DNA from 2 places in the Pseudomonas sp. KH_021 genome. Region 2 is predicted to be linked to the other one. Evidence: riboswitches for the same ligand, from Rfam matches in the RefSeq annotation. Region 2 holds a riboswitch; the other holds the start of a gene.
The links. Region 2 has a riboswitch for thiamine pyrophosphate ahead of AC3IX4_RS19090 (TenA family protein). Riboswitches for the same ligand answer to the same signal wherever they lie in the genome.
Positions count from the first base shown of each region.

Region 1: it holds a riboswitch for thiamine pyrophosphate, as region 2 does, so the genes downstream of both, thiC (phosphomethylpyrimidine synthase ThiC) here and AC3IX4_RS19090 (TenA family protein) in region 2, are expected to answer to the same signal.

Region 1 covers NZ_CM174477.1:5,761,084-5,773,030, reverse strand. The annotation lists gene AC3IX4_RS26605 (NAD(P)/FAD-dependent oxidoreductase) at 1-1,069, opposite strand, end outside; gene AC3IX4_RS26600 (DMT family transporter) at 1,137-1,469, opposite strand; gene AC3IX4_RS26595 (LysR family transcriptional regulator) at 1,556-2,446, shown strand; gene waaA (lipid IV(A) 3-deoxy-D-manno-octulosonic acid transferase) at 2,461-3,732, shown strand; gene AC3IX4_RS26585 (TolC family outer membrane protein) at 4,315-5,748, opposite strand; TPP riboswitch at 5,924-6,028, shown strand; gene thiC (phosphomethylpyrimidine synthase ThiC) at 6,182-8,071, shown strand; gene cytX (putative hydroxymethylpyrimidine transporter CytX) at 8,270-9,562, shown strand; gene AC3IX4_RS26570 (RsiV family protein) at 9,531-10,277, opposite strand; gene AC3IX4_RS26565 (NUDIX domain-containing protein) at 10,482-11,099, shown strand; gene AC3IX4_RS26560 (DUF1249 domain-containing protein) at 11,090-11,542, shown strand; gene AC3IX4_RS26555 (FAD-dependent oxidoreductase) at 11,659-11,947, shown strand, end outside.
Region 2 covers NZ_CM174477.1:4,144,902-4,156,848, forward strand. The annotation lists gene AC3IX4_RS19060 (SOS response-associated peptidase family protein) at 1-485, shown strand, start outside; gene ada (bifunctional DNA-binding transcriptional regulator/O6-methylguanine-DNA methyltransferase Ada) at 695-1,744, shown strand; gene AC3IX4_RS19070 (GlxA family transcriptional regulator) at 1,815-2,876, shown strand; gene AC3IX4_RS19075 (ABC transporter ATP-binding protein) at 2,988-3,914, shown strand; gene AC3IX4_RS19080 (ABC transporter permease) at 3,911-4,672, shown strand; gene tenA (thiaminase II) at 4,838-5,497, opposite strand; gene AC3IX4_RS19090 (TenA family protein) at 5,501-6,148, opposite strand; TPP riboswitch at 6,228-6,338, opposite strand; gene AC3IX4_RS19095 (dicarboxylate/amino acid:cation symporter) at 6,384-7,706, opposite strand; gene AC3IX4_RS19100 (tartrate dehydrogenase) at 7,799-8,854, opposite strand; gene AC3IX4_RS19105 (LysR family transcriptional regulator) at 8,982-9,905, shown strand; gene AC3IX4_RS19110 (hypothetical protein) at 9,912-10,094, opposite strand; gene AC3IX4_RS19115 (RBBP9/YdeN family alpha/beta hydrolase) at 10,509-11,066, opposite strand; gene pyk (pyruvate kinase) at 11,511-11,947, opposite strand, start outside.

The sequences.
Region 1 (11,947 bases), 1.6 Mb from region 2:
GGACCCGATCAGCAAAATCAGGCGCCAACGCCAGTTTAGTGGGCCAGCCGACCATCAGCCTGCCGTTTTCGGTAAGAAAGGCATTGTCGGGGCGCGCCAGTCCCGATTGGGCAGGTTCTGCACGGTCCACGCGCAAGGTTGCCCAGCGCACCTGGGATTGATCGACCCAGGGCAACAGGTTAGCAATTTCTTTTTTGGCCACGGCAATCTGCGCCTCAGGCTCGCGGGCAACGCCGTCGGCTTCCGCGATGTCGCCACCCAGGTACCAGACCCATTGGCCGTCGGCGCCAGGGTGAGTGGTAACGGTGATTCGCGGCTTGGGCCCGCCGCCCAAGCAGTGGGCGTAGAGCGGTTTGAGGTTCGGCCCCTTGGCCAGCACCATGTGCAGCGGGCGTCGCTGCATGGCTGGTTGATCCAGGCCCAGGGCGGCCAGCAATCCGGCGTTGCCGGCGCCAGCGCTGAGCACGATTCGCTGGGCCCGAATCTCGCGCCCGTCGACCTTTAGCCCCACCAGTTCATCGCCGTCTCTGAGGGGTTCCAGGGTCTGCCCGGCCAGCAAGCTGTCGCCGGCCTGGATGGCCAGTTGCTCGATCAGGCTCGGTACGTCGATGACCAGTTCGGCCAGTCGATACACCTTGCCCTTGAAGCCTCGGTCCTGCAGGGCCGGGGGGAGTTGCTCGCCCTTGACCTGGTCGACCCGGCCACGCACGGCCTTGCTGGCAAAAAAGCTGGTCAGGTTGCCGGCCAGTGTGCCAGGCGACCACAGGTAATGGGCTTCAGACAACAGGCGTACCCCTGAAAGGTCCAGCTCGCCGTTGCCCGCCAGCGCTTCACGCCAGCGCCGTGGCATGTCGGCAATTGCCTCTGACGCGCCCGTGAGGGCGCCATGCAGCGCATATTTGGCGCCGCCATGAATAATGCCCTGGGATTTGACGGTTTGCTCGCCGCCCAGGGTGGCGCTTTCCACCAGTACCGTCGAATAGCCCTGGCGGCGCAGGCGAGCATTGAGCCAGAGACCGGCGACGCCTGCGCCGACGATCAGGATGTCGGTGGAAATTACGGATGGCATGGAACGACCTCACAGGCTGGAACAGGTGCGCAGTATACAGCCTGTGAGGTTTTCTACTCGTGCAGGGTCAATGCCCCGCGGTTTTGGAGAATACCTGGATCACCCCCACGCCCAAGACGATCAGTCCCATCCCGAGCATGGCCGGCAGGTCCAGTTTCTGGCCGTAGATCACCAAGGCCGCGATGCTGATCAGCACGATACCCAGGCCCGACCACACGGCATAAGCGATACCGACTGGAATGCTGCGCACCACCAGGGTCAGCATCCAGAACGCAACCGCGTAGCCGGCGATCATCAACAGCAGCGGCAGTGGGGTGCTGATGCCTTTGACCGCCTTCATGGAAGCTGTGGCGATCACTTCAGCGCAGATGGCGATGGCCAGGTAGTAGTAGGCAGTCATGGTGAGATCCTCCGTCGTAGGCCCGTATTCTAGTCGATGGTCAGATGGGGTAAAGTCATTACCTATCCTCTATGGAGATAGGTTGTATGGCGCAGCAGTGGAATATCGAGCAGATTCGCCTGTTCGTGCGCGTGGCCGAGCAGCGCTCGTTCTCGGCTGTGGCGCGCGAGCAGCACAAGGCCCAGTCGGCGATCAGCAACGCCATCGCTTTGCTGGAAACCGATCTGGGTGTGACCCTGTTTGAGCGCAGCAGCGGTCGCCAGCCTCGCCTGACCGAGGCCGGCAACGCCTTGCTGGAGGAAGCCCGCGAGCTGCTGCGCCAATGTGAGCGGCTCGATGGCAGGGCACTGGCATTGATGCGCGGGCAGGAAGCGCAGTTGCGCGTCGCCCAGGACGAAGCCATGCCGTTCCAGCCGGTCATCGACAGCCTGGAAGCACTGGCGACGCGGTTTCCCCTGGTGGAGGTGCAGATGTCCAGCGCCGCCCAAGGCGATGTGGCGCGCAAGCTGGTGGAGCGCCGTGCCGACCTGGGCTTGCTGTTTCACCAGGATCGAATGCCAGCAGCGCTTGAGCGTAGGGCGCTGGGCAGCGTCGAAATGGTCACGGTGTGTGCGGTGGGTCATCCATTGGCCGCGCATGCCCAAGTGTCCCGCCGGCAACTGGCGCAACACCGCCAGTTGCTGATTGCCCCACAGCAAAGCGGTTATCCCGGTGGCGACCCGATCAGCCCGCAAGTCTGGCGGGCCGACAGTTTCTATGTGATGGCCGAAATGCTCATGCGCGGGCTGGGCTGGGCCTGGCTGCCGCGTCATGTGGTGCAGTATTCGGCGTATCACGGCCATATGATTGAGCTTGCCTGCGAGTGGACGCCGCCTGCGCTGGTGGTCGAGCTGGTGTGGCGGCGTGACGAGCCGTTGGGCCCTGCGGCGCAGTTTCTGGCCGAGCGCTTCGCACTGCACTTGCGAGCCATTGGCTAGTACACTTCGTCGCCATGAACAGAACCCTCTATACCCTGCTGCTTCACCTCGGCCTGCCCTTGATTGCGTTGCGCTTGTACCTGCGTTCGCGCAAGGCCCCAGCCTACGCCCGGCGAATCGCCGAGCGGTTCGGTTTCAAGCTGCCGGCGCTCAAGCCCGGCGGTATTTGGGTGCACGCGGTGTCGGTGGGCGAAAGCATCGCTGCGGCGCCGATGATCCGCGCCTTGATGGCGCGTTATCCAGTCCTGCCCATCACCGTCACCTGCATGACCCCGACAGGCTCGGAGCGCATCCAGGCGATGTTTGCCAACGAGCCGCGCATCCAGCATTGCTACCTGCCGTATGACTTGCCATGGGCTGCGGCTCGCTTCCTCAAGGCAGCCCGCCCGGTCTTGGGTGTGATCATGGAAACCGAGTTGTGGCCCAACCATATTCACCAGTGTGCCAAGCGCGGTATTCCGGTGGCGTTGGCCAACGCGCGGTTATCGGAACGCTCGGCCCGTGGCTATGCGCGATTCGGCGGGCTGACTCGGCCCATGTTGGCTGAAATGAGCTTTTTTGCGGTGCAAACCGAGACTGAAGCCGAGCGCTTTCGCCAGTTGGGCGCGCGGCCTGAATGCGTGCAGGTGACAGGCTCGATCAAGTTCGACCTGAACATCGACCCGCAACTGCTGGAGCGCGCAGGCCTTCTGCGGTCAAGCTGGAGCGCCACCGAACGGCCGGTCTGGATCGCCGCCAGTACCCATGAAGGCGAAGACGAAATCGTGCTGGCGGCTCACCGCCAGTTGCTGGCGCACCACGCTGATGCCTTGTTGATCCTGGTCCCTCGTCATCCCGAGCGCTTTGCCAGTGTGTTCACGCTCTGTGAGCAGCAGGGCTTCAAGACCGTCAAGCGCTCCGTGGGTACCCTCGTAGACGCACAGACGTCGGTCTTGCTGGGCGACACCATGGGTGAGTTGCTGTTTCTCTACGCCCTGGCCGACAGTGCCTTTGTCGGTGGCAGCCTGATTGCCAGTGGCGGGCACAACCCGCTTGAGCCAGCGGCCTTGACCAAACCTGTGTTGACCGGGCCGCATGTGTTCAATTTTCTGGAAATTTCGGCGATGTTGCGCGCTGCGGGGGCTTTGCAGGAGGTTGACGATGCGCGGGGGTTGGCCGAAGCGGTGCGCCGGCTGATCGAGCTGCCCCAAGAAGCACAGAAGATAGGACAGGCGGGATTGACCGTGATGCGCGCCAACCAAGGCGCCTTGCAGCGCTTGCTGGACGGCTTGGCACGCTTGGTCTGACTGCGAAACTGGCTCCACGGTACGTTCTGCCTGATACACCGTGGCGCGCTCATCGCGGCATAGGTATCTACACAATTCTGGGGCAGCGCGGCTCTTGTAGCCGCTGCCGAGGTACGAGGCTGCGATCGGCGGCGAAGCCGTCGTAAATTCAGGCCCTTCGGTGTGCCTGATGGATTACGGTCTCAGGTTTTACGGCCGCTTCGCTGCCGATCGCAGCCTCGTACCTCGTCAGCGGCTACATTCGTAGCAGTAGACGAGTTCAGCGAGGCTAGGTCCGGGGACGTAGTCCTCGCAAAGCCTGTACTCGCGGTGTATCTGAATACTGAAGTGCCAGGTTTTACGACTGCTGCGCAGCCGGACGTGGCCTCGTTCTACTCGTCCACTGCTACGAAATGCAGTACACCAAAAGATGTGTAGATACCTATGCTCATCGCGGGCAAGCCCAGCTCCTACAAGGCCACCGCCACGGTCTGCGTGGTATGGGGTAGGAGCAGAGCTTGTCGGGGCGCCGAACCGTCGCGATGCAGACGCTGCGGTTTGCCTGATGCACCGCGGCGCGTTCATCGCGAGCAAGCTCTGCTCCTACCGGGCCTTGAGTTGTTCCTGTGCGGCTTTTGCCAGGTCCGGCGGCAGGAAGTCTTTGTCCGGGTTGTAGTCAGGCTTCAGATAGCGCTTGAGGTCTTCCAGATCCTGCGGGCTCAGCGTGCCTGCTGCCTGCTTGAGGCGCAGGTTGTCGAGGATGTAGTCATAGCGGGTGTTGTTGTAGTCACGCACCGAGGTGTACAGCTGGCGCTGGGCATCAAGCACGTCGACGATGTTGCGCGTTCCCACCTGATAACCGATTTCGGTCGCTTCCAACGCACTCTGGTTGGAGACGATCGACTGTTTGCGCGCCTGTACCTGCTCGACATCGGTATTCACCGCCCGGTGCAGGTTACGAGTGTTTTCCACCACCTGGCGCCGCAGGCTTTCGCGCTGCTGCTCGGACTGATTCAGGCGCTGATAAGCCTCGCGAACCTGCGAGCTGGTCAGGCCGCCGCTGTAGATCGGAATGTTCAACTGCAAGCCGATCGATCGTTGTTCGACATCACCGCCATAGCGCACGCCGGCCTGGGGTGCCGGGTTGGTGAAGCCCAGGCTATCGTTGTCGCCTTTCTGGTAACGCGCCACCGCATCCACGGTGGGCGCATGCCCGGCCTTGCGCTGGCGCAAGGTTTCCTCGGCCGCGCTCACCGCGTAGTTACTGGCCTGCAGGTTAAGGTTTTGCCGCGCAGCGGTGTCGACCCAGGCCTTGGCGTCGTTGGGCATCGGCGCCAGTACCGGCAGGCTGTGCTGTACACCCTGAAGCGCGTTGTACTCGCGGTTGGTCAAGGTGATCAACGCTTCGAAAGCATCATCGACCTGGCGCTGTGCCAGGATCCGATTGGCCCGGGCGGTGTCATAGCTGGCCTGGGACTGCAGCACGTCGGTCTTGTCGGAGAGGCCGACGTCGAACCGCTCGTTGGATTGGTCCAGTTGGCGCTTGAACGCGGCTTCTTCGGCCTTGGTGGACGCCAGGTTGTCCTGGGCACGCAACACGGCGAAATAGTTCTCGGCACTTTGCAAAATAAGGTTTTGCTCGGTGGCCGACAGCTCCAGTGAAGCCTGTTCGTTGACGGCTTCGGCGGCCTGCAGTTGGAACCAGCGATCAGCGCGGAAAATGGGCTGCGCCAGGGTAGCCTGCCAGGAGTTGCCGCTGCGTGTGGAGGTCAGCGAAGGTTCATCGAGCTTGGTGCGGGTGTTCAACATGTCGGCGCCGGCCGACAGGTTTGGCAGCAGGCCGGCACGGGCCTGGGGCACCACTTCACGGCGGGCCGCATAATCGGCGCGCGAGGCCGCAAGATCGGCGTTGTTGCTGACCGCTTCCTGGTAGACGCTGACCAGGTCGGTCTTGCTGGTAAGGGGCGCTTCAGCTGCCCAGGCCAATCCGTTGGAAGCACAAGACACGGCGATGGCCAGTGAGAGTTTGCGCAGCATGAGGCGATCCTTAGGTGGTAATCACAAGGGCATGAGCGGGTCAGCCATTTCCAGGGTTATAAGCCCGCTGCGAGTGTAGTTGCGCGCAGGCTTGGCAACAATCAGGCATTTGCGCCATTTATCGAGCGCTGCAACTGGGGGTTGGCTTTCGTTGTCAGTTGTGTCTAGACTGGCCACGTTCTTGTCGGGGTGCCTCGTTATGAGGCTGAGATCGGTTAATCCGGATCCCGTTGAACCTGATCAGGTTAGCGCCTGCGTAGGGAACAAGATTTCTCGTCCTCCCGGCGAGTCCTCTTGTGCTTGGTCCGGGAATGCAGTTCATGCCATGAAACTGCCCTCGACGAGACCAGCACAGCACCAGCACTGGTGCGTCCGTGCTTTTCAGGTTCACTCCGACAATCCGCCCGCCTGGATGCTGATTGGAGAGCCTGTGATGAGTAAACAACAAAAAAATAATGTGCACCTGAGTGAGTCGGCCCAAGTCGACCAGCAGTCTGTTCAGCCGTTCACCCGTTCACAAAAAATCTACGTTCAAGGCTCGCGCCCGGACATCCGTGTCCCTATGCGGGAGATCAGCCTGGACGTCACGCCGACCGACTTTGGCGGCGAGATCAACGCCCCGGTGCTGGTCTACGATACCTCCGGCCCCTACACCGACCCCGCTGTGCAGATCGACGTGCGCAAGGGCCTGGGCGATGTACGCTCGGCCTGGATCGATGATCGTGGCGACACCGAGCGCCTGCCCGGGCTGAGCTCCCACTTCGGCCAGCAACGCCTGGACGACGAAGAACTGACCAAGCTGCGTTTTGCCCACGTGCGCAACCCACGCCGGGCCAAGGCCGGTGCCAACGTCAGCCAGATGCACTATGCCCGCCAGGGCATCATCACCGCCGAGATGGAATACGTCGCCCTGCGCGAAAACATGAAGCTGGAAGAGGCCCGTGCTGCTGGCCTGCTCAAGCAGCAGCATGCCGGGCACAGCTTCGGCGCGAGCATCCCGAAAGAGATCACCTCTGAGTTCGTGCGCGAGGAAATCGCTCGCGGCCGCGCGATCATCCCGGCCAACATCAACCACACCGAGCTTGAGCCGATGATCATCGGCCGTAACTTCCTGGTGAAGATCAACGGCAACATCGGCAACAGTGCCCTGGGTTCCTCCATCGAAGAGGAAGTGGCCAAGCTGACCTGGGGTATCCGCTGGGGCTCGGACACGGTCATGGACCTGTCCACGGGCAAGCACATTCACGAAACCCGCGAGTGGATCATCCGCAACTCGCCGGTGCCGATTGGCACTGTGCCGATCTACCAGGCTCTGGAAAAGGTCAACGGCGTGGCCGAAGACCTGACCTGGGAACTGTTCCGCGACACCCTGATCGAGCAAGCCGAGCAGGGCGTGGACTACTTCACCATCCACGCCGGGGTGTTGCTGCGCTATGTGCCGATGACGGCCAAGCGAGTGACCGGCATCGTCAGCCGTGGCGGCTCGATCATGGCCAAGTGGTGCCTGGCCCACCACAAGGAAAACTTCCTCTACACCCATTTCGACGAAATCTGCGAAATCATGAAGGCCTATGACGTCAGCTTCTCGCTGGGCGACGGCCTGCGTCCGGGCTCGATTGCCGATGCCAACGACGAAGCGCAGTTCGGTGAGCTGGAAACCCTGGGCGAGCTGACCAAGATCGCCTGGAAGCACGACGTGCAGTGCATGATCGAAGGCCCGGGCCATGTGCCTATGCAACTGATCAAGGAGAACATGGACAAGCAGCTGGAGTGCTGCGACGAGGCGCCGTTCTATACCCTTGGCCCGCTGACCACCGACATCGCCCCTGGCTATGACCACATCACTTCGGGCATTGGTGCGGCGATGATTGGCTGGTTCGGCTGCGCCATGCTCTGCTACGTCACCCCCAAGGAGCACCTGGGGCTGCCCAACAAGGATGACGTCAAGACCGGGATCATCACCTACAAGATCGCCGCCCATGCGGCCGACCTTGCCAAGGGGCACCCCGGTGCACAGATTCGTGACAATGCCTTGAGCAAGGCGCGTTTCGAGTTCCGCTGGGAAGACCAGTTCAACCTGGGCCTGGACCCGGACACTGCACGGGCCTACCACGATGAAACCCTGCCGAAGGAATCGGCCAAGGTCGCGCACTTCTGCTCCATGTGCGGGCCGAAATTCTGCTCGATGAAAATCACCCAGGAAGTGCGAGAATACGCCGCCAACCAGCGCATTGAAGCGAGCAACGTGGAAGCCGAGGACGGCATGCGCGAGCAGTCCGAGCGGTTCCGCAAGGAAGGCAGCCAGCTGTATCAGAAAGTCTGATCGGCACTCCGACTTACCTGAACGCCGAACCACCGCGTGGCCTTCATCGCAGGCAAGCCTGGCTCCTACAAGATCTGTAGGAGCCGGGTTTACCCGCGATGAAGGCCACGCGGTCTGACTGAGTACCGCGGTGTGTCCATCGCGGTTTTTGGGCAGCCAGTGATTAACAACAACACTTATCTGTCTGAGATCGAACATGTGAACACTTCATCCAGTACCTATTCCCCCGACCAGGCGATCAGCGCAAGCCAGCGTGTTTTCGGGGCGCGTGACCTGTTTTCCCTGTGGTTTTCCCTTGGCATCGGCCTGATGGTGCTGCAGACCGGTGCACTGCTGGCGCCAGGCCTGGGCCTGTCCGGCTCGATTCTGGCGATCCTGCTGGGCACGGCGGTGGGGGTTCTGCTGCTGGCGGCCGTGGGCGTGATCGGTAGCGACACCGGCCTTTCGGCCATGGCTTCGCTCAAACTGACCTTGGGCAAGCAGGGCGCAGCTGTGCCGGCCGTGCTCAACCTGCTGCAATTGATCGGTTGGGGCACGTTCGAAATCATCGTTATGCGCGATGCTGCAAGCCTGTTGGGTGCGCGAGTGTTCGGCGAGGGCGGCCTTGGGACCAGTCCCCTGTTGTGGACATTGTTTTTCGGCGGGCTGGCGACTTTGCTGGCGATTGGCGGGCCGCTGACCTTCGTGCGCAAAGTCTTGCGCAAGTGGGGTATCTGGGTGCTGCTGGGCTCCTGCCTGTGGCTGACCTGGAACCTGGTTACCAAGGCCGATTTGCCAACCCTCTGGGCTCAGGCCGGTGATGGCACGTTGTCGTTTGCGGTCGGTTTCGACATCGCCATTGCCATGCCGCTGTCGTGGTTGCCGCTGATCGCCGACTATTCGCGCTTCGGCAAGGGTGGCAAGGGCGTTTTCACGGGCACTGCCGTGGGCTACTTTATCGGCAACGTCTGGATGATGAGCCTGGGCGTCGGCTACATCCTGGCCTTCGCGCCCAGTGGCGAAGCCAATGCCATGTTGCTGGCGCTGGCAGGCGCGGGCCTGGGTATCCCGCTGCTACTGATCCTGCTCGACGAGTCGGAAAAAGCCTTTGCCGACATCCATTCGGCAGCCGTTTCCACCGGCATGTTGGTGCGTGTGAAAGTCGAACACCTGGCCTTGGCGCTGGGCCTGCTCTGCACCCTGATCGCCTGCGTGGCGCCGCTGACCCAGTACCAGAACTTCCTGTTGCTGATCGGTTCGGTATTCGCACCGCTGTTTGGCGTCGTGCTGGTCGATCACTTCATCCTGCGCCAGCGCAGCGCCACGACGGCAATGGTCGGCCTGCGCTGGACAGCGCTGCTGGCCTGGCTGGGCGGTATCAGCACCTACCACTTGCTGGCTAACCTGTATCCGGATGTCGGCGCCACCCTGCCGTCGCTGATTCTGGCAGGGCTGTTGCAGTACGCGCTGGGTCGGGCTTTCAGCCGCGGCCAGGAAACAGCTCGGGCTTGATCACACCGTTCAGGCGGGCATAGGGGATCTTCAGTTCGACGTGGCCCATGGCGTAAGGGGCAATGCTGTACACGTCGTACTTGAGGATCACCCCACCGTAGGTCAGGGCCACGTTCGGGGTTTTCTGGAATGGCCAGGTCTTGTTGAATTCAGCGTCCTGATCCAGTTTGCTGCTGATCAGCCAACCTTTGTGGGCTTCCTGCGCGGCGAGCCAGAAGGTGTTTTCCTGGCCGGGCACCAGCATGTCCTGCAGGGCCAGGGCGCGGTGCTGCTGGCGCGAATAGTTGATAAAGGCGCGACCGGGCATGCCATGGGCACCGCCGGTATCCAGATAGCTGGACAGCTCAATGATCACCAGTCCGTCATGCTGCTCGCGTACCTTGGCTTGCAGGTAGGTGCTGTTGCGTTTGCCTGCGGTGCTCAGAAACTGCTCTTCGTACGCCTTGAGCGAGGTTGGCATGGGCGCGTCAGGCGAGTTGCGGGTCATTTCCAGCAGCTTTCGCTCGATCAGCGGGTCCAGTTGCGGCTCGCCTGGAAAGTGCAACGTGTCGATATTCACCAACGGACAGTCAGCGGCGCTGCAGCCGGGCTTGATGTGCTCCCAGGCCTCGCGCTTGGCTTCGAGCGGGGCCCGCAGGTTGGGTTGAAACAGACTTTGGCAAGCGCCCAGGGTCAGGGCCACGCAGGCCACGGCGACAAGTTTGGATAACGACATGCTAATCCTTGGGGTGTTGAGGCAAAAATTCTCGTGGTTGGACTGTCGGCAAAGCCGTCAGTTCGCCACTAGAATCAATACAGTCGATTCGACTGATGGCTGCCTATCGTGGCAGCCTGCTCGCTATCTTGAAAGAGGCTGCACGATTGCAGGGGCCGCGTTAGGATGGCCCGAAGTTGTAACCGCAAGGTAACGAGGATATTCATGACTGACAGCGCACACACCTTTCCGACCGCCGTCGAGATTACCCGGCGGGAAAATTGCTTCCAGGGTTTCTACCGGCTTGACCGGCTGCACCTGAAGCACGAACTGTTCGCCGGTGGCATGGGCCGGGAAATCAGCCGCGAGCTGTTTGTACGCCACGATGCGGTGTGCGTGCTGCCCTACGATCCCCAGCGCGATGAAGTGGTGTTGATCGAGCAGTTTCGGGTTGGCGCCATGGGCAAGACCGCCAACCCCTGGCTTGTGGAGTTGGTCGCTGGTCTGATCGATAAAGACGAGCAGCCGGAAGAAGTTGCGCACCGCGAGGCGCAGGAGGAAGCTGGGCTGAAGTTCAGTGCGCTGTGGCCGATGACTAAGTATTTTCCGTCACCCGGTGGCAGCGATGAATTGGTTCATCTGTATCTGGGGCGCTGCGACAGCCAGGGGGCGGGCGGCCTGCACGGCCTGGAGGAAGAGGGCGAAGATATACGCGTAAAGGTCTGGGCATTCGAGGATGCCTTGCAGGCCGTACGCGATGGGCAAATCATTAACGCGGCGAGCATTATTGCCTTGCAATGGCTGGCGTTGAACCGCGATGAAGTCAGGGGGCTATGGTCGTGAATCTGTTGCGCGAACGCTACCGGGTCGATCTGGTCGGGTTGCAAGCTGCTTGCGAGGCCAACTATGCGCGCCTGATGCGCCTGTTGCCGGACATGCGCAGCACTGAGCGCACCCGCCGTATCGCCATGACCCAAGGGGACCAAATGCTTGGGGTACTGTCGCTGGAGGTCGTGTTGGCTTGTCCGTATACGACCACCCTGCGCGTGCGCCAGGAGCACAGCCTGCCTTGGCTGCCGGTGCCGCAAATGGAAGTTCAGGTGTACCACGATGCGCGCATGGCCGAAGTCATCGGCGCCGAGCATGCGCGACGCTTTCGCAGCATTTATCCCTATCCCAATGCCGCCATGCACCAGCCGGATGAAAAGGCCCAGCTCAATTTGTTCCTTGGCGAGTGGCTGAGCCATTGCCTGGCCTGCGGCCACGAGTTCGAAGCGGTTCGCTGACAGGGTTTGGCCTGTGCTTGGCGCAACAGTTTGAATCGAACAGCTATGTAATAACCTTTCTGTACTGACCTCCCTAGATCAACACATTGATCCAATGCTTTGATTAGGAGAGCGGCATGCAGATAGGGATAGTCGGCGCGGGTTGGAATGGGTGCCATATTGCGCTGGAGTTGGCCAGGGCCGGTCACCGCGTCATGTTGCTGGAAAGAAACAGCGATATATTTAGTGGCGTTTCAGGCGACTTTGGCATTCGCCTGCATAAGGGGCCTCACTATCCACGCTCCAAAGTGACACGCGACAGCTGTCTAGAGGCCTTCGGTCGGTTTTGTCGAATCTACCCACAGCTGGTGGTCGCCCATCAGTCTTCTGTCTATGCACACGGCTTGCGAGACGCGCTGGGGAAGC
Region 2 (11,947 bases):
CGCAGTGGGACCAAAGCAAGGTGCGGCGCATCAATGCCAGGGTCGAAAAAGTCGCCCACGGCCCCTACTTTCGACAAATCTGGCCACATCGCGCGCTGGCCGCCATCGACGGCTGGTTCGAATGGGTAGCCGACCCTGAAAACCCCAAACAGAAACAGCCGTATCTGATCCGCCTCAAAAGCGGCGAACCGATTTTCTGCGCCAGCATCGGCCAGTTCAGCCCGCCGAACGCAGAGCCTACCGATGAAGATGGCTTTGTCATACTCACGGCCGATGCCGAAGGTGGCATGGTCGATATCCATGATCGTCGGCCGGTGGTGCTGGCCCCGGAACTGGCGCAAGAATGGTTGAGCTGCGACACACCGCGTGAACGTGCTGAACAAATTGCCTTGTTACAGGGCAGCCCGGCCGATTGTTTTGAATGGTTCAAGGTCGACAAGGCCGTCGGGAATGTTCGCAACAGCGGCCCCTGGCACCTTCTTTAGGTAGGAGCCCAGCTTGTCGGGGCGCCGAACCGTGGCGATGGCATCACCGCTGTATGCCAGATACACCGCGGTGATGCCATCGCCAGCAAGCTGGGCTCCTACAGTGTGTGTGTGTTCACCCCCGCAGAATTCAACCGCAAGACTCGGAGTGTTCAGTACACTGGGCCGACGTAGGCTGATGTTCACTTCGTGCCTTAAGGTCTTTGACGATGAAACCACTCAACCCCAACGACCCGCGCTGGCAAGCCATCCTGGCCCGCGACCCGTCCTTTGATGGGCAGTTCGTCTATGCCGTGCGCACGACCGGTGTCTACTGCCAGCCCAGCAGCGCCTCTCGTTTGCCCAAGCTTGAAAATGTCGAGTTTTTCGACAGCGCAGACCAAGCCGAGGCCGCCGGGTACCGCCCCAGCAGGCGGGCTGGCGCCGACCAGAGCAGCATGGCCCGCCAACACGCTGCATTGGTGACAGCCGCGTGCCAAATCATCGAAGCCTCAGAGCCTGCCCCCGGCCTCAATGCCCTGGCCGAGCACCTGGGCATGAGCCCCTATCACTTTCACCGAGTGTTCAAGGCCTCCACCGGGCTTACGCCCAAGGCGTATGCCAGTGCCCATCGGGCGCGCAAGCTGCGCGAGCGGCTCAAGCGCGGCAACTCGGTCACCGAGGCGATGTACGACGCCGGCTTCAACTCCACCAGCCGCTTTTACGAGACGTCCGATAATGTGCTTGGGATGACGCCTTGCGAATATCGCGCGGGCGGGGCCAACACCGAGATCCGCTTTGCCGTGGGCCAGTGTTCGCTGGGGGCGATCCTGGTGGCGCAGAGTAATCGCGGTATTTGTGCGATTTTGCTGGGCGACGAACCCGACACCCTGGCCCGCCAGCTGCAAGACAAGTTCCCCAAGGCACACTTTATCGGTGGCGATCAGGCCTTCGAACAGTTGATTGCGCAAGTAGTCGGCTTTGTCGAAGCACCGGCCATCGGCCTGGACCTGCCGTTGGACTTGCGCGGCACCGCCTTTCAGGAGCGAGTTTGGCAAGCATTGCGGGAAATCCCGCCGGGCAAGACGGCCAGCTATGCTGAAATCGCCGCGATGATCGGTGCGCCCAAATCCTATCGGGCCGTGGCCCAGGCCTGTGGCGCCAACAGTTTGGCGGTAGCCATTCCCTGTCACCGCGTCGTGCGTAGTGACGGTGATCTGTCCGGCTATCGCTGGGGCGTGGAGCGCAAGCGCCAGTTGCTCGAGCGCGAGTCCAACTGACGCCTCGCTCGCCAGATCCACGCCAATCGGGCAGCATGGACACTTTGCTTTAGTCGCTTCAGGAATTCCCATGCGAACCTCGTTCGAGAGCCTGCTAAAAACCAAGAACATGGCTCATCTGGGTGCCCCCCAGCCCGATCAACCCGTCAGCACCCAACGGGTCGCGTTTGTGCTGCTTGATCACTTTTCCATGATGGCCTTCACCGGCGCGGTAGACGCGTTGGTCACCGCCAACCTGATGAGCCCCACGCCGCTGTACCAGGTGCAAGTGGTGAGCGTCAGTGGCCAGCGCGCCTTGAGCGACCTGGGCATCGAGGTGGCCACCGATTGCAACCTTGAACACTTCGATGATCGTGCCTTGGACATGCTGGTGGTCTGCGGTGGCTATCGGGTCAAGCTGCAGTCCACGGCGCTGATCCGCCATCGGCTGAAATCGGCCGCCACTCATGCCCGCATGCTCGGCGGGCTTTGGAACGGTGCCTATTTTCTCGCCGAGGCAGGCCTGATGGACGGCTATCAATGCGCCTTTCACCCCGACGGTCGGGCCGTGATGAGCGAAGACTTCCCGCGTACGCCATTGTCATCACGCTCCTTTGTGGTCGACCGTGACCGCATGAGCTGTGCCGGCGCCAACAGCTCGCTGGGCATGATGCTAGAAGTAGTGCGGCGCAGTTTTGGCGATGGTTTTGTCAGCGCCATCGATGAAGTGCTGGGCTGCGACAAGCTGCAGGAAGTCCTGGATGTGTCGGTGGTAGCCATCGACCGCAACCCGACCCTGCCACAAGCCCTGAAACTGACCCTGGAGCTGATGAGCAGCAATATCGACGAGCCCTTGAGCATGGACGAAATTGCCCGCTGCGCCGACATCTCCCGCCGCCACTTGGAGCGGTTATTCATGCGCCATATGAACGCCTCGCCGACCCGCTACTATCTGGAACTGCGCATGACCCGCGCCCGGCAGTTGCTGCTGCAGACCAACAAGAGCATGGCCGAGATCGCCGTGGCCACGGGCTTCGTCAGCATTGCCCATTTCCAGCGGTGTTTCCGCGAGTTTTTCCAAGTGGCGCCAGGTCGCCTGCGCAAGAGCGCTCAAGCCAGGTTGCAGACCTGGTCAAATACCCCTGTCTTGTAGGAGCAGACCTTGGTCGCGATAGCATCACCGCGGTCTACCTGAGAACCGCAGCGATTTCATCGCGAGTAAACTCTGCTCCTACAATGTTTCCCCGCCCGACAAGGAGCTCCTGTGCAGTCGGTGATCTCGGTTCAGAACCTGAACAAAACCTATGCGTCCGGCCACCCGGCGTTGAAAAACATCAACCTGCAAATCCAAAAAGGTGAGATCTTCGCCCTACTGGGCCCTAACGGCGCCGGCAAGACCACCCTGATCAGCATCATCTGCGGCATCGTCAATATCGGCGAAGGCCAGGTGCTGGTTGGCGGCAAGGACATTCGCACCGACTACCGCGCCGCTCGCTCGCAAATCGGCCTGGTGCCCCAGGAACTGGTCAATGATGTGTTTGAGACGGTCTGGGCAACCGTGTGCTTCAGCCGCGGGCTGTTTGGCAAGAAGCCCAATCCCGCCTATCTGGAACAACTGCTGCGCGACCTGTCGCTGTGGGACAAGCGCGACGCCAAGTTGTTCGAGTTGTCCGGCGGCATGAAGCGCCGGGTGATGATCGCCAAGGCGTTGTCCCATGAGCCGGACATTCTCTTTCTCGATGAGCCCACCGCTGGCGTCGATGTGGAGTTGCGCCGCGACATGTGGGACATGGTCCGGCGCCTGCGCGAGCGTGGGGTCACGATTATCCTCACCACCCACTACATCGAAGAAGCCGAGGAAATGGCCGACCGTATCGGCGTGATCCGCAAGGGCGAGATCATCCTGATCGAAGACAAGGCCACGCTGATGCACAAGCTGGGCAAGAAACAACTTACCGTGCAACTCAAGCAGCCCATGACCGCCCTGCCCGCCACCCTCGCCGGTTACCCGCTGGAGCTGGACGATGACGGCCATGCGCTGGTGTTCACCTTCGACGCTCAGCGCGAGCACACCGGCATCGCCGAGCTGCTCAAGGACCTGGACCGCCACGGCATCGACTTCAAGGACCTGCAGTCGAGCCAGAGCTCACTGGAAGATATTTTTGTCAGCCTGGTGAGGACTTCGGCATGAACTTCTACGCAATCCGCGCTATCTACCTGTTCGAACTGGCGCGCACCTGGCGCACGCTGCTGCAAAGTATCGCCACCCCAGTCATTTCCACGTCCCTGTACTTCGTGGTGTTTGGCTCGGCCATCGGCTCAAGCATGGCCCAGGTGCAGGGCATCAGTTACGGCGCCTTTATCGTGCCGGGCCTGATCATGCTGGCACTGCTGACCGAGAGCATTTCCAACGCCTCGTTTGGCATCTACATGCCCAAGTATTCAGGGACCATTTATGAGTTGTTATCGGCACCGATCTCGTTCCTGGAAATCCTGATCGGTTATGTCGGTGCAGCCGCCACCAAGTCGATCATCCTGGGCCTGGTGATCCTGGTCACGGCGCGGCTGTTCGTGGACTTCCAGATCGCCCACCCTTGGGTGATGGCGCTGTTCCTGGTGCTGACGGCCGTCACGTTCAGCCTGTTCGGCTTCATTATCGGCATCTGGGCCAATGGCTGGGAAAAACTGCAAGTGGTGCCCGCCTTGATCGTCACCCCGCTGACCTTCCTGGGCGGCAGTTTCTACTCCATCGGCATGCTGCCGCCACTGTGGCAGAAGATCACCCTGTTCAACCCGGTGGTGTACCTGATCAGTGGTTTTCGCTGGAGCTTTTATGGCGTGGCAGACGTCAACGTCTGGGTCAGCATCGGCATGACCCTGGGCTTTTTGCTGGCGTGCATCCTGGTGGTGAGCTGGATCTTCAAGACCGGGTATCGGTTGCGCCACTGAATCTGCACGGTGTGTCTGGGTTGGCCGCGCGGGTAGGAGCACGGCTTGCCGGCGATTGGGCCAACGCGGTGTGTCAGGTATGGCCCATCGCGAGCAAGCTCGGCTCCTACAGGCGATTGGGCCAACGCGGGGTGTCAGGTATGGCCCATCGTGGTGTGTCGGGGGTTATGCTTGATCCAGGCCCATTTGCCAGAAGTCGGCTTCCAGCCGTGAAGCTGTGGCGAATATGCCGGTCAGCTCGGTAAAGCGCTGTTCGGTCATGGTCCGGGCGGCCAGTTCGTCGAGGTGGCGGCGGGCATCGGCAGCCACTTTCTGGTAGCCCTCCCCGGCGTACTCACCGATCCATTCGCGGTACGGATGATCACCCAAGGCTTCGACGCCATCAGGCGCCAAGGCACGGCCAATCTCGGCGTACCCGATCACACAGGGTGCCAGCGCAGCATGCAGTTCCAGCAGGTCACCTGCCGCGCCGCAGTCGAGTACATAACGGGTGTAGGCCACCGTGGCCTGATGCTCCGGCGCCGACTCAATATCCTCACGCGACAGTCCCCAGTGTGCGCACAAGCGCACATGCAGTTCGGTCTCGTCGAGGATCGCGGCCAGGCCGGCCTGGGCGGCGCGGATGTCCGCCGGGGTGCGGCTCTTGTAGGCGGCCAGCGCCCAGGCCCGGGCAAACTGGATTAGAAACAGGTAGTCCTGCACCAGATACTGACGAAACGCTGCCTCAGGCAAGGTTCCCGCACCCATCTGGCGCACGAAGTCGTGATCGACGTAACTGGTCCACTCGCTAGCCGCTGCGTTTTTTAGCCGCAGGAAAATATCCATCGATCAATCCTCGATCACGTAGGCAGCATCAAAGAATTCGCGCTCAAGCTTCACCGCGCGCAGGAAAAAGTCGGTGCTCAAGGCTTCTTCCGAAGGCCCTACCCGATCCAGCTCCGAACGCAGGAATTCAATGAATTCGCAAAAGAACGGATTGTCATGCAGGGTCACCCATTCGGCATGCACGAAGTTGGGCGGCAGCACTTTCGGCGCTCGCGTGGCCCAGTCCAGGTACAGCCATTCCGCCACGTTGAGTACCGACAGTGCTGCAACGTAGGAACGGGTTTCGGCCGCCTCACGCATGATCGCCTTGAAGCCAGCAGTCGAGGGCGCATCGGGTGCATCACGGCGTTGTTGCTCAGTCACCCCCAGCGCCTCGAAGGAGCGCAAAAAGTAGGTGTTCTCTTCCCCCGAGACCATGCCGGCAAAACGGCCCAGGCGCAGACGTGCCTCGAAGGTGTCGGCACTGGCGATGGCCGCGCCGAGCAGCGTCAGGAAACTGTCGATGAAGCGGTGGTCCTGGATCAGGTAGTTGGCCATGACCCGGTTATCGACGGTGCCGGCAAACAGTTCGCTGACAAAGCGGTGCTCGACCGCCTCGGACCAGAAGGGCTCGCTCTTGCGGCGAAGGGTTTCGGTAAAGCGCTCGGTCATGGTGCTGTGCTCTCTTTGGCAACAGCGAGACCGCGGCTATCAAGCAGGGGCGGCCTCGCAGTGAGGCCGGCAAAAAGGCAGGATCGAAAAGCCCCATCCCTTCGCCGGCATGATCCGGATCAGGTTCGAAGGGTCACCGCGCTGCAGTAGCGGTTTCTCAGCCCGATACCGGGCTCCCCTTGGTGGCATGATTCTATACAGGATGCAGGCCCGATTGTCACGCGGGCCTAGCGCTTCAGGCCCGTTGTGGCTGGGCTGCCAGCGGCTTGGCAATGGCAGGCGTCAGCACGTCCGGTTTAGGCGGTTCTGCTTCACCGTTGAGCGCCCTGTTCATCTTCTCGGTGTCCAGCGCCCCCACCCACTTGGCAATGGCCATGGTGCCCACACCATTGCCGATGGTATTGGTAATCGCCCGCGCCTCGGACATAAATCGGTCAACCCCCAGCAGCAGCACCATGCCCGCCACCGGAATGGTCCCAAGCGACGCCAAGGTTGCGGCCAGAATGATAAAGCCCGAACCCGTGACCCCCGCCGAGCCCTTGGAGGTGAACATCAGCACGGCCAGCACAATCAACTGATCGGTCAGGGTCAGTGGTGTGTTGGTCGCCTGGGCGATAAAGATGGCCGCAATGGTGTAGTAGATCGCCTGCCCGTCCGGGTTGAAGGTCAGCCCTGATGGGATAATCATCCCGGCCACCGGCTTGGACACGCCCGCTTTCTCCATCTTCGAGATCATCTGTGGCAGCACCGACTCGGACGAGCTGGTGCCCAGCACCGTAAACAACTCCTCCTTTATAAAGCGCAGGAACTTCCACAGGCTGAAGCCGCTATAACGACAGATTGGCCCCAGCACGAAGATCACGAACAGCGCGCAGGTCAGGTACACACAGGCCATCAGCTTGCCCAGCGAGAACAGCGAACCAAAGCCGTATTTGCCGATGGTAAAGGCAATCGCCCCGAACGCCCCGATGGGTGCCAGGCGCATCACCATGTTGACGATGCGAAACATGCCCTGCATCAGGCTGTCGAGGGTATCGACAAACAGTTTCGCCCGAGGACCTGCATGCGCCAGGGCGACACCCAGCAAAATCGAGAACAGCAGTATCTGCAGCACATTGCCCTTGGCAAAGGCGTCGACGATGGTGTCGGGGATGATGTTCATCACAAAATCCATGAACGTCGTGTGCTTGGCCGCGGTGGTGTAAGTGGCAATGCTTGAGGTGTCCAGCGAGGCAGCGTCGATGTTCATGCCCGCACCCGGTTTGAACACATCGACCACGACCAGGCCGACCACCAGCGCCAGGGTCGAGACCACCTCGAAGTACAACAGCGCTCGAAAGCCGACACGCCCCAACTCCTTCATGTTTTCCATGCGTGCAATGCCAGTGACCACGGTGAGGAAGATCACCGGGGCCAGCAGCATTTTGATCAGTTTGATAAAGGCATCGCCCAGGGGCTTGAGCGCTGTGCCGGTGTCAGGCATCAACACACCGATAACGGCACCGAGGACAACGGCGATCAGTACCTGGACGTAGAGTTTTCCTAGAATGCGTTTCATGACGGGGCCCTGATTTTTTATTGTTGTCAGGAAATGCCAGGGAGCCTGCCCCCTGGCGCTGTGCCGCGATGCTGCTGTGACGCCGGGTCCGATCAGCGATTGATCAAGGCAATCACCGCATCGGTAATCTGCCGCGTGGTGGCGGTGCCGCCCAGGTCAGGGGTGTGCAGGCCGCTTTCAGTCACCGCTTCAATGGCCGACATCAATTGCTTGGCGGCGGCGGCTTCACCCAAGTGTTCCAGCATCATGGCCGCCGTCCAGAAGGTTGCGACAGGGTTGGCCACGCCTTTGCCGGTAATGTCGAACGCCGAGCCGTGGATCGGCTCGAACATCGACGGGAAGTTGCGCGACGGGTTGAGGTTGGCGGTCGGCGCGATGCCCAGGCTGCCGGACAGTGCCGCGGCAAGGTCAGAGAGAATGTCGGCATGCAGGTTGGTGGCAACGATCACGTCCAGGGTCGAGGGTTTGAGCACCATGCGCGTGGTGACCGCATCGACCAGTTCCTTGTCGATTTTTACATCCGGGAAGTCCTTGGCGACTTCGTAGAAGATCTCGTCCCACAGCACCATGCCATGACGCTGGGCATTGGACTTGGTGACCATGGTCAGGTGCTTGCGCGGGCGGCTGCGGGCCAGCTCGAAAGCAAAGCGATGGATACGCTCGACACCAGCACGGGTGAACACTGACACTTCGGTCGCCACCTCTTCGGGCAGGCCCCGATGGACGCGGCCGCCATTGCCGGAGTATTCACCTTCAGAGTTTTCGCGCACCACCACCCAGTCGATCTGATCACCGTTGTGCAGCGGGCTCTTGACCCCAGGCAATACACGCGCCGGGCGCACGTTGGCGTATTGGTCGAAACCCTGGCAGATCGGCAGGCGCAGGCCCCAGAGCGAAATGTGATCCGGCACGTTCAAGGCACCGACGGCGCCAAAGAAAATGGCATCGAAGGTTTTCAGTTCCTGCAGGCCGCCTTCGGGAATGTAGTAGCCATTTTTCAGGTAGTTGTCCGAGTTCCAGTCAAAGTGCTTGAACGACAGCTCAAAGCCAGACTTTTTCGACAGGGCCTGCAGCACTTCAACGCCGGCTGCAATCACTTCAACACCAATGCCGTCACCTGGAACCGCAGCAATTTTGTAGGCGCTCATCAATTCACTCCACTCTTGTTATTCCTGTAGAACCGGGCTGTTCAATCAGGGTGTGAGCGGAGTATATGTAGTGAACGCAAAGGCGTGAGTTACTCAAAATCACTACATAATTAACTTTGAGTTACCAATGGACAAGACCCTCGACCTGTCGTTTTTCTTCCTGCTGGCCAACCAGGGCAGCCTGGCCGCCACCGCCCGCGAACTGGGCGTAACGCCCCCTGCGATCAGCAAGCGGCTGAGTGCGCTGGAAGCCCGGCTGGGTATTCGACTGGTCAACCGAACCACCCGCTCGATGAGCCTCACCACCGAAGGGGAACTGTATTTCAGCCATGCTGCGCGCATCCTGACTCAAATCGACGAGGTCGAGCAGATGGTCAGTAGCAGCCGCGCCACGCCCAAGGGGCTGATTCGCGTCAATGCTTCGCTGGGCTTCGGCCGGCGCTATATCGGCCCGGCGCTGGCAGCGTTCTATGCACGCTACCCAGAAGTGGAAATCCAGCTGGAGATCACCGACCACCCGCTGGACCTGGCCACCCACGGCTTCGACCTGGGCATTCGTTTCGGCACCCTGCCGGACGCCGCTTTTCATGCCCGCAAGATCGCCTCCAACCGCCGGCTGCTATGTGCCTCGCCTTTGTACCTGGAACAACATGGTGCCCCTGAACGCCTGACCGACCTGCCCCGGCACAATTGCATCTTCCTGCGCCAGAACGACACGCCCTATGGCGTATGGAGTTTTACCAACGGCGGACGCACGCAAAACGTCAAGGTGCGTGGCGCGCTCGGTTGCAACGACGGCGAAGTGGCCCTGAACTGGGCACTGGAAGGCTACGGGATTCTGCTGCGGGCCGAATGGGACATCGCCCGCTACGTGCGCAGCGGGCGTTTGCGCCTGGTGCTGGAAGACCAGACACCGACTCGCGCCGACGTCTATGCGGTGTACCCACAACAGCTGCATCTATCGGCGCGAGTGCGCAGCCTGATCGACTTTCTGGTGGAGCGTTTCAAGCGCATCGACCACCTGGATGAACCGGCGTTGAGCGTGGAGTGAAAGACGCTACCTGAGATCGTCAGACAACGGCGATGGCTCGTCGGCCTCGGGCACTTGCTTGACGCGGGTGGGGTCTTCCTTGCCTGGTTCTGGCCTGTTGGGGTGATTGGGGTCTATCACTGGGTCGTGTGGGTTGACTGGCGATTGGGGTGAGAGTGGGTCGTCCACTGGCAGGGAATGATTGCTCATGGTGTACCTCGGCTCGTCAGGGCCTGTGCAGTGCAGGCGATAACGATTAGAGGCTTGGTTGGCGTGACTGTGCCCAGCAGTCGACAGGTGGTGGGGCGGCGCATTTAACGAGCCCGGCTCTTACCCCTGACGGTGCGCGTGCTTGGGTAGGAGCCGGGTTTACCCGCGATGCAGGCGACGCGGTCTACTGGGGAGATGGCGGCGTGGCCATCGCAGCCAAGCAGGCTGTGTGAAAACTCCGACAAAAGTCGACCCACTCAAAAAACGACCTCCTGTAATCGCGTACACGCGACGATCGACTAGTCGGGAGGGGGTCAAGTACCCCCTAAATCAACCAAATTTTGAGTTTTCACACAGCCTGCAAGGCTGGCTCCTACCTTGGATTGTGTCATTCAATGGCTTAACTGGCTGGCATTAAGGCAAGCGAAACTGCGGATCGCCCGTCAGTTTCAACATTAACGCAACCCCTTCCGGCCACGCCCCATACCCGGTTTGGCCATTGATATGTCCGGCACGTTCCACCCACACCAGGTCACTGCCCCACGCTTGTGCGAAGGCCTTGGCTCGTTCATGGGTAACGTACGGGTCGTCAGTACTTGCCACCATGATCGTTGGAAACGGCAGCCGCTCCGTCGACATCGGTGTAAAACCATGAGTGCCGGGAGGATAGCTTTGCGCTTCAGTGTCGCTCGGAGCTACCAACAACGCGCCGCGTACCTTACTCGCCGCGGGATAGCGCTGCGCCCAGCGGGTTACCAGGGTACAAGCCAAACTGTGGGCTACCAGGACCACTTCTCCGTCGGCTGCCGCTATTTCCTCATTCAGGCGCTCAACCCAATCCTCAGCGACGGGCGTCTCCCAGTCCTCCTGCTCAACCCTGCGCAGGCTTGGGAACTGTCGCTGCCATTGTGACTGCCAGTGAGTCTCACCCGAATTGAACAGGCCCGGCAATATTAATACTCTGACAGTCATCTTCTTATTCCCTTTGAAAGCATTCATATGCCCCTGAAGAGCCACTGAGCCGAGGCGTGTAGCCGTTCGCAGATGTGATCACGAGAGCGAGTGTCTTCAGTTACAAGCAAAGAACCAACCACCAGAAGAAAATCAAGAAGATTCCTACAAGAATCTAAAGCAGCGAAGTCTGTTTCACCGCCTGCCCGGAGCTGCTTTGCAGCCCACCGTAACCCAATACGCCCTACGTTCTCTTCAGCCTTCAGCGCGTCTTTGGCGTAGAAACGACTTGAGTCGCGATGGGCTGCAAAGCAGCCCCATGTCCCTGAGGTGGCATCGCGGTGTATCAGGAAAACCGCGGCGTGTTCATCGCGGCTAAAGCCGGCTCCTACCAGAGCGCCACCGTCCGGTAGGAGCCAAACTTGGCTGCGATGGTTCTCACCGCGGTGTATCAGATGACACGCGTCAGTAGATAACCTGCCCAACCTGCAACAACCGCATGCCATTGGTGCCGCCCATGGTGTTGTAGCTATCGCCCTTGGACAGGATCACCCAATCCCCGCTGCTGACTACACCCCGCTCGACCAACGCCGCCACCGCCGCCCGATCAACCTCTTCCGGCGCCAATGCAGCTGGATCGAACGGCACCGGATAAACCCCGCGCAGCAGGCACGCCCTGCCCTGTGTCCCGGTGTGCGGCGAGAGGGCAAAGATCGGCACGCTGGAGCGGATGCGCGACATCACCAGCGGCGTGTAACCGCTTTCGGTCAGGGCGATGATGGCCTTCACGGCTTTGAAGTGGTTGGCGGTGTACATGCACGCCAAGGCGATGCTTTCGTCACAGCGAACAAACTCGCCGCCCAGGCGATGGCCCGAGGTTTCGCTGCTGGGGTGCAGTTCTG